2 regions of the Paenibacillus sp. FSL R5-0908 genome follow, and region 2 is predicted to be linked to the other one. Evidence: riboswitches for the same ligand, from Rfam matches in the RefSeq annotation. Region 2 holds a riboswitch; the other holds the start of a gene.
The links. Region 2 has a riboswitch for preQ1 ahead of queF (preQ(1) synthase). Riboswitches for the same ligand answer to the same signal wherever they lie in the genome.
Positions count from the first base shown of each region.

Region 1: it holds a riboswitch for preQ1, as region 2 does, so the genes downstream of both, MKZ09_RS06685 (queuosine precursor transporter) here and queF (preQ(1) synthase) in region 2, are expected to answer to the same signal.

Region 1 covers NZ_JBBOUV010000001.1:1,484,243-1,488,620, forward strand. The annotation lists gene MKZ09_RS06680 (methyl-accepting chemotaxis protein) at 1-1,521, opposite strand, end outside; PreQ1 riboswitch class I at 1,888-1,933, shown strand; gene MKZ09_RS06685 (queuosine precursor transporter) at 1,944-2,657, shown strand; gene MKZ09_RS06690 (AMP-binding protein) at 2,936-4,378, shown strand, end outside.
Region 2 covers NZ_JBBOUV010000001.1:4,122,386-4,126,763, reverse strand. The annotation lists gene murB (UDP-N-acetylmuramate dehydrogenase) at 1-794, shown strand, start outside; gene MKZ09_RS18640 (hypothetical protein) at 859-1,194, opposite strand; PreQ1 riboswitch class I at 1,453-1,496, shown strand; gene queF (preQ(1) synthase) at 1,660-2,133, shown strand; gene queC (7-cyano-7-deazaguanine synthase QueC) at 2,163-2,825, shown strand; gene MKZ09_RS18625 (6-pyruvoyl trahydropterin synthase family protein) at 2,825-3,307, shown strand; gene queE (7-carboxy-7-deazaguanine synthase QueE) at 3,300-4,022, shown strand; gene MKZ09_RS18615 (cysteine hydrolase family protein) at 4,158-4,378, shown strand, end outside.

The DNA.
Region 1 (4,378 bases), 2.6 Mb from region 2:
GGAAGCGCTGACTTCTTCTGTACTTGCCGAGATTTGCTGTGTAGCCGCAGATACGGATTGGATGCTGTGATTGATGCTTTGGATAAGAATCAGGAGGTGATTAAAGGCATCACCTGCTTCTGCTACTTTGCCGACTCCAGAGGCAACCTCAGAATTCACATGGTTCATCTCGGTAACGGAGCGGCTCATATCTTCCTGAAGTCCAAGTAGGAAGTCACGGATCTGTTCGTTTGCGTTGCGTGATTGTTCGGACAGCTTGCGTACTTCTCCAGCAACAACAGCAAAGCCGCGTCCATGCTCTCCTGCGCGTGCAGCTTCAATTGAAGCATTCAGCGACAGCATTTGGATTTGTTTCGTAATTTCAGTAATGCTGTGAACGACTTCTCCGATCATTACTGAACGCTCATTCATGATTTGTAACTGATCCAGTGACTGTAGGGAAGCACGTTCAACCTGGCGCATTTGCAGCACAGCGCTTTGAGCAATTTCATTACCGCCACTTGCTTCAGCGGAAGCCTCACTGATTTGCTCCGTGACTTCATTCGCTGCTGAGGCAATACTTTGAATGCCTAAATTGATTTCTTCCATTGCTCTCGAGTTATCTGATGCACTGCTAGCGATAGTCGTACTACCTTTGCCGATTTCTACTACCGATGAGCTGGAGTGTTCTGCCATATCATTGAGAACCTCAACACGTTCTTTTAAAGAGTTGGAATCTGCAACGACAGTATTAGAGGTTACCAGTACATGTCCGATCATTTCTTTCAGGCGTTGGGTCATCGCTTGGAAGCTTACGGACAACTGTGCAACTTCGTCATTTCCTTTAATTGATAATTCTTCGGTGAAATCTCCCTCTGCGAGCCGGGCACTATAAGCTGCCAGTTTTGAGATTGGACGTGTTATACGCACACTCATAAACCATGCACCAGTTAGGCCGATGATCAACGTCAGAAGTGTGATGCCGGCACTTGTCCATAGAATGCTGTCTGTTTTTTCTTGAATGAAGCTTACGTCACTGCTTACACCGATGATCATCGTACTTCCGGGAATACCGATATAAGCTGTTTTATGTATACCATGCGCGTCGCTATATGTATCGCTTAGTCCAGTTTTTCCTTTAGAGGCTTGTTGCATTGCAGAGGATACGGTGACACTTTCTGCCCGTTGCAATTTTGCATCGTGATCTGCGGATAGAATCTCAGCTTCTTTCCCTTTCAGATTGACCAGAAAAATGGTTTCCACTCCATGTTGTTTCCTCTTTTCCTGAAAATAGAACTCGAGATTGGTGGCAGACTGATCGTTCTTATTTAGAGTTTGCTGGGCGTGCATTACGTTGAGATTCTTATATACGTCCTGAGCAGCGGCAGTAAGGATTTTGTTAATCTGCGGCATAACATAGCTGTTGAAGATACTGATAGAGATAAAATAGAAGCTGGTGCTTAACAAAAGAGACGTGAGCAACAGAACAACAAATAATAAACGCGTAAATTTGCGACTGATCGAATGCTTGATACGAAACATATCGTTCTCTCCTTTTTTTATGGACGGTGAGGTCATTTCTTTTTTGGTCTTCACTAGATACTCCATGCCAACTGCTGGAAATTGGCGACCCGAGATATATTCCATAGTTATGTCATATTTCTACTAAATGGATCGGGAATAAGGTGTTTGATACTATTCTATAGAATTAACCTCTGGATGAATAGTGAAAGTTTTGTCCTATAGAGCATTTTTTTCTGAAAAAAATGAATTATTGCTGACTATTTTAGATAATTGTCGAAAAAAAAGAACTGGAACTACCAATTTCATATAAAAATATTATTTTTATGGATTGTTTAGCGCTATTGTGATAGAGTATTAATGTTTTGTTCCGAAAATTTAATATTGTAAGCCGCGGTTCGTAACCATCCCGCGTAAACAAAACTAGGAGGAATTTCAGTAATATGTTTAATTTGCTGTGGGGAGTTTTATTTGTTATTGTCAATTTTGCTTTTTTTCTGCTCTGTTACCGCCTGTTCGGGAAAAGTGGAATGTATGCCTGGGTAGGTATTGCTACTGTAATTGCTAACATTCAGGTAGCTAAGACGATTGCTATGCCATTTGATATTGTGATGACACTCGGAAATACGATGTATGTCACTTTATATATGACCAGCGATTTACTTAATGAGAAGTACGGAAGAGCGGAAGCGCGTAAAGCGGTCTGGTTTGGTTTCTTCACCTTGCTTATGACTACAGTCATTATGCAGATGGTACTAGTATTTAAGCCGCAGGAGACCGATATCGCTCAGTCTTCTTTGGAGACGATTTTTGGGCTGATGCCTCGACTAGCTTTGGGTAGTCTTACTGCTTACTTCATTAGTCAGTTCCTAGATGTTCGGTTGTACTCTTGGATTCGTAAATATTACAGCACCTCAAGTCAGCTGTGGATTCGTTCCAACGGCAGTACGATGATTAGCTCCTTTGTGGATACACTTATCTTCTGCACCATTGCGTTTGCGGGCTTGTATGACTGGAATGTATGGCTTGAAATTTTGCTTACAACTTATCTAGCGAAGTTCTTACTAACCGCAGTAAGCACACCTATCTTATATATCGCCCGAACCTTTACTTTTGCTGAAGAGGGTACACCATCATCTGTTCAAAAGAAGGACTAAACAACAATACAGCCAGCGCGTACCGATCATAATCGATACGTGCTGGCTATTTTTTTAGTTGTAGGATGGACTTAATAGTTACATGAAAATGTGTACATAAAAATAATATAAAGCTAAAATAAGCTATCGTAGCAATTCTAGCGGATTAGTTTAACAGGAGCGCCTGCGATGGCGCTTATCACATATCCTTTGGTCTGGGCTGGACTTGCGGGGCAGTCCGATTGAAGAGAATGTATATAATCGGTAGTCACAGAAATTACGAACAGGTGTGATCAAGGATGAATCTAGTAGTGCCTATACTGCGTCATGCAGCACAGCAGCCCGACAGCATTGCCTTAACCCATGACCAAGCAAGTCATACCTATGCCACATTAGTAGAAACGATGCGGAGAATCGCGAATGGCTTACAGCAAAAGGGTCTGAGGCATGACAAAATCGCGATTTTATCTACGAATCGTATTGAATTTGTTGAGGTTTTTTTGGGGGCGATTTATGCGGGCTGTGTTCCCATTCCCTTAGATCCCAAATGGAGTGCTAATGAACTGCAGGTTATTATAGAACAGTGCCAGCCGACAATGATTTTTGCCGAGCCGGAAACCGCAAAGAATCTGGTCTTCAAGGATCAAGCGATCCCAACACTGGCCTTCTCAAATGAACGAACAGGTTCCTATGATCAGTGGCTGGCTGCCCTGAAGCCGGAGGCTGAGTTGGATGAGACGAATGAATTATTATTTATTGGCTTTACTTCAGGCACAACCGGGTTGCCCAAAGGTTATATGCGTACCCATTTATCATGGTTAAAAAGCTTTGAGGTCTCGAATATAGCTTTTGAATTGGAAGCTATGAAGGATGTTTTGGCACCAGGTCCATTTGTGCATTCCCTATCTTTATTCGCCGTTATGCAGAGTCTATATGGTGGAGCAACTTTTCATATCACACAAAAATTTAGTGCCACGCAGGTGTTAGAGCTGTGCCGGCAAATTCCGGGTGTGGTGCTGTTCGTCGTACCAACAATGATCGAATCCATGATGCAGCAGGCTGTACCTGGGCAGATACAGATTGATGCGATTATTAGCTCAGGTGCAAAGTGGTCGGAGTTGTCCAAGAAAAGGGGCATGGAAGTGTTTGGTGGAGCGCGCCTATATGAATCCTACGGTTCTTCAGAAGCGAGTTATATTAGTTATTTGGATGTTCTGACCGAGCATAATCCGACCTCTGTAGGCAAACCTTATCCCGGGGTGCAAATTTCCATTCGTGATGAACAGTTCCGGGAAGTCCCTACTGGGGAGATTGGGCAGCTATATGTGCGTAGTGATATGATATTTTCAGGCTACCATCAATTACCGAATGAGACAGCAGCAGCTTTTAGAGAGGGATGGCTTATTTTAGAAGACTATGTTTATCAGGACGAAGCTGGTTATTTATATATGGCGGGACGTTTGAAGAATAAAATCATATCCGGAGGGCTGAACGTTTATCCAGAAGAAATAGAGAGGGTGCTGGAGTTTCTTCCGGAAATAGATGAAGTGATGGTGCTTGGCGTGCCTGACGATTACTGGGGAGAACAGCTGATAGCCCTCGTGAAGTGGAGCGGAGAGCAGCACTTATCTGTCGACGAAATTAAGAATTATTGCCGCCAGTATTTAGCGAGCTACAAAGCGCCGAAGCAGCTGCTAACCCTGGATGAATTTATCTATACAAGCAGCGGCAAAATTGCCCGG
Region 2 (4,378 bases):
TGGCTGCACCAGCTACTTATGATGAAATTCAAAAGATCGTTACATATGCAGAACAAAATGGGATAACCCTTACGGTACTTGGGAATGGCTCCAATGTGATTATCCGTGATGGAGGTGTACGTGGGATCGTTCTGCAAACGGCAGGTCTGACCGAAATGGGAATTCGCGACAATCTCTTATATGCGCAATGTGGTGCCAAAATAATTGATGTTTCCAGATATGCGCTTGATAAGGAGCTTACGGGTCTTGAGTTCGCCTGTGGCATTCCAGGAACTGTTGGTGGAGCGCTTTATATGAACGCAGGTGCTTATGGCGGTGAGATCAAAGATGTCCTGCATAGTGCACTAGCTATAAATAAGAATGGGCAAATGGTAACTCTGCAAGGTGATGAGCTGCAATGGGGATACAGAAAAAGTGTGTTCGCAAGCGGTGAGTACATTGTACTTGAGGCCAAATTTGCTATGACTTCCGGTGATGTTTTAACGATCAAGGCAAAAATGGATGAACTAACTTATTTACGTGAATCGAAGCAACCGCTGGAGTATCCATCCTGTGGGAGTGTATTTAAGCGGCCTCCTGGCCGTTTTGCAGGTCAGTTAATTCAAGAGAGCGGCTTACAGGGTACAAGAATTGGCGGTGCTGAGGTATCCAAGAAGCATGCGGGATTTATTGTGAATGCAGATAATGCAACAGCCAGTGATTACATCGGGCTAATCCACCATGTAAGAGCGACTGTGAAGGATAAATTCGGTGTGGATCTGGAAACTGAAGTGGAGATCATTGGAGAAGAATAAATGATAAGCAAAAAGAGCCCGCAGCGAACTGCGGGCTCTTTTTGCTTATCGTAATCATGTTCGTTTAATCTACTGAAAGGGTGTAATTAGCTCTGTCCGTAGTTATTTCTGCCTTGCGGTCGGCTAAGTCTACGATTTGAAGACCTTCAACAGCTAAATCATAAGTGGATTGTGGCAGGGATACCAGTTCACCATCGGCGTTAAGTGTGCTGCCGAAACCTCTTAATATCAGTGCACTTCCAAGATATTCATCAATAACATCGTCTGCACTCCGGAAATCTACGGACTCTAAATTGAAATGAACTTTATCCAAATCACGAAGTTCTTTCTTTTCAATAGCGATTGTTTCATTCAAATGATTGTTAAGCCAATCCATAAGCTGCTGTATACTTTGTTCCATAACATGCTCCCACCCTTAGCTCGAAGATTATTATGAATAAGTTACCCCTTTCTTAGGATTTGAATCCTTTTTTTTGCCACATCTTAATTAACCATATGAATAATTCATGTGATTAAAAAGAAATTCACGATCAAATGGCATTGTTTTTGAACTTCATAAATTCTACGTACGTAAAGAGTAGAACTTGTCAGGAGCGGGCTAGCCATGGTATAGTTCAAGACGCAATATGTTTTAAGAAGAAGTCTGCGCTAAAGTTATGCAGGAGAGGTTCGCGAACTCCCTCTATAAAAAACTAAGAATATATTAAACAGTACAAGCGGTTGCTGTCCTTTATCCGGACGATGCTTCCGTTTCTTCTTAGTGGAGCCAAGTTTTCGAAATCTCGTTCTTCTTTCCATTACCGGCCAAGGCCGAAGGAAAAGAGAGGGGTTTTTTGTCGTGTCAGAAGGAAGATTGAAAGAGGAAATGCAAGAAGTTACTTTGCTTGGTAATCAGGGAACACAGTACAAGTTTGGTTATGATCCAGACATTCTGGAGGTGTTTGATAACAAACATCCCGGGCGTGATTATTTTGTTAAATTCAACTGCCCTGAGTTCACTAGCTTGTGTCCTGTAACGGGTCAGCCGGATTTTGCCACGCTGTATATTTCGTATATTCCTGAACAAAAAATGGTGGAATCCAAATCATTAAAGCTGTATCTGTTTAGCTTCCGCAACCATGGTGACTTTCATGAGGACTGTGTCAACATTATTATGAATGATCTGATCTCACTGATGGATCCGCGTTACATTGAGGTATGGGGCAAGTTCACTCCGCGCGGAGGCATTTCAATTGATCCTTATTGCAACTATGGAAGACCGGGTACGAAGTATGAGGCGATGGCAGAACACCGCTTAATCAATCACGACCTCTATCCAGAAAAAGTGGACAACCGCTAAATTCCAACTTGTGATAAGGAGAGATTCATATGAACAAAAAAGCACTCGTCGTATTCAGCGGCGGACAAGATAGCACCACTTGCCTGGTTTGGGCATTGCAGCAGTATGAGGAAGTGCAGGTAGTTACCTTCAACTATAATCAACGTCATGCGGCTGAAATCGAAGTTGCAACAGAGATAGCAGCTAAGTTTAATGTAAAACAGCATATTCTTGATCTGGGGCTGCTTAATCAGCTGGCACCCAATGCACTTACCCGTCAGGATATAGATATCGTGGCTGGTGAAGGGGATGAGCTTCCAAGTACTTTCGTCGATGGGCGTAATTTGTTGTTTTTATCTTTTGCCGCCATATTAGCTAAACAACTGGGGTACTCCCATATCGTCACTGGGGTTTGCCAAACGGACTTTAGCGGTTATCCGGACTGCCGTGATGTTTTTGTGAAATCATTGAATGTTACGCTGAACTTATCTATGGACTATGAGTTTGCGATCCACACTCCCCTAATGTGGCTTGATAAAAAAGAAACGTGGAAAATGGCCGATGAACTGGGGTATTTTGATTATGTTCGCGAACACACACTGACCTGTTACAACGGTATTATTGGCAGTGGCTGCGGTACTTGTCCAGCCTGTCTATTGCGTCAGCGTGGTCTTGAGCAATATGAGGCAGAGAGAATGGAGGCCGGCTCTTAATGCTTAACGAGGTTTCAGTCTGCAAAATATTTACGTTCGACGCGGCACACCAGTTAGTGGGACACAAAGGGAAATGCAGCAATCTGCACGGACATACTTATAAGCTCGAAGTCGTGCTGAAGGGCAAACCTATGGCCGCGGAAGGCCACTCGGATGAAGGTTTTGTCATTGATTTTAGCGATATCAAAATGACAGTACAACAAAGCCTTGTAGATCGTTTAGATCACGCTTTTCTTGCCATGGGAAATGAACCTGTGTTAGAGACGTTAACGAATACGGGCTCCAAAGTAGCCTTGTTGTCTTTCCGCACCACAGTGGAGAATATGTCTTCATATATTGCTTACAAGCTTAAGCAAGCAGGGTTGCCATTGTACTCGGTAAAGCTATGGGAGACTCCAACCTCTTGGGCAGAGGTGCTGGCTGAAGATGTTCCGGATGAAGGGCCATCCTACCGTTTGTATGGAGGCTGTGACTGTGAGTAAGATTCCTGTAATAGAAATGTTCGGTCCAACTATTCAAGGCGAAGGTGCGGTAATTGGAGTGAAGACGATGTTTGTCCGCACCTATGGCTGCGATTATCGCTGCGGCTGGTGTGACTCCGCTTTTACTTGGGATGGTACGGTTAAGAATAAGGTTCACATGATGGAAGCAGAAGAAATCATAAATGAATTATTGGCGTTAGCTGGAGATAATTTCGACTGTGTTACGATTTCAGGCGGTAATCCTGCCTTGATTGGTGAAGGAATGGGTACCTTCATCAATCTGCTTCATGAGCGTGGAATAAAAGCAGCGATAGAAACTCAGGGGAGTAAATGGCAGGATTGGTTCAATGACGTGGATGTGCTGACAATCAGTCCTAAACCCCCAAGCTCAGGAATGACAACGAATTGGGAAATGCTAGATAACATCATGAGTAAGATGGAGAAACTGGGTCGTTCTACGCATAGCTTGAAGGTCGTAGTGTTTGATGATAAGGATTTTGATTATGCGAAAAACGTTCACCAGCGATATCCGAATGTGCAGCTCTTTCTGCAGCCTGGTAATGATGATGTCACGGAAGAGGGCAACATTTCTGCTCGGCTTCTGGGAAGGCTGGAGTGGTTGTTTAATAAAGTAATCGTGGATTCGGATATGAACAAGGTTCGTGTACTTCCACAGCTGCATGCATTGATTTGGCATAATAAGCGTGGTAAATAAAAGATTGATGAAATCGTCCGGGTATCTGCTTACAGATACTCGGTTTTTATTTTTAACAGTTGTAACTTCTAGCAGGTAGATAGTCTGTCCCAGTTTCTGGTATGATTTTGAAAAAAGCTCTTGGAGGTTATTCATTTGGAACAATCAACAGCACTATTAGTTATCGATGTTCAAGAAGCCATGTTCTCCTATGATTTAAAACTGTACGATGAAGAGGGTGTAATGGAAAGGATTGTCTCCCTTCAGCAAAAAGCTCGATTAGCAGGTACTCCTATTGTGTATATTCAACATACCGAAGATGAGGAATACACAAAAGGTACACCCACTTGGCAGATCAGTCACCGCATCACACCGCA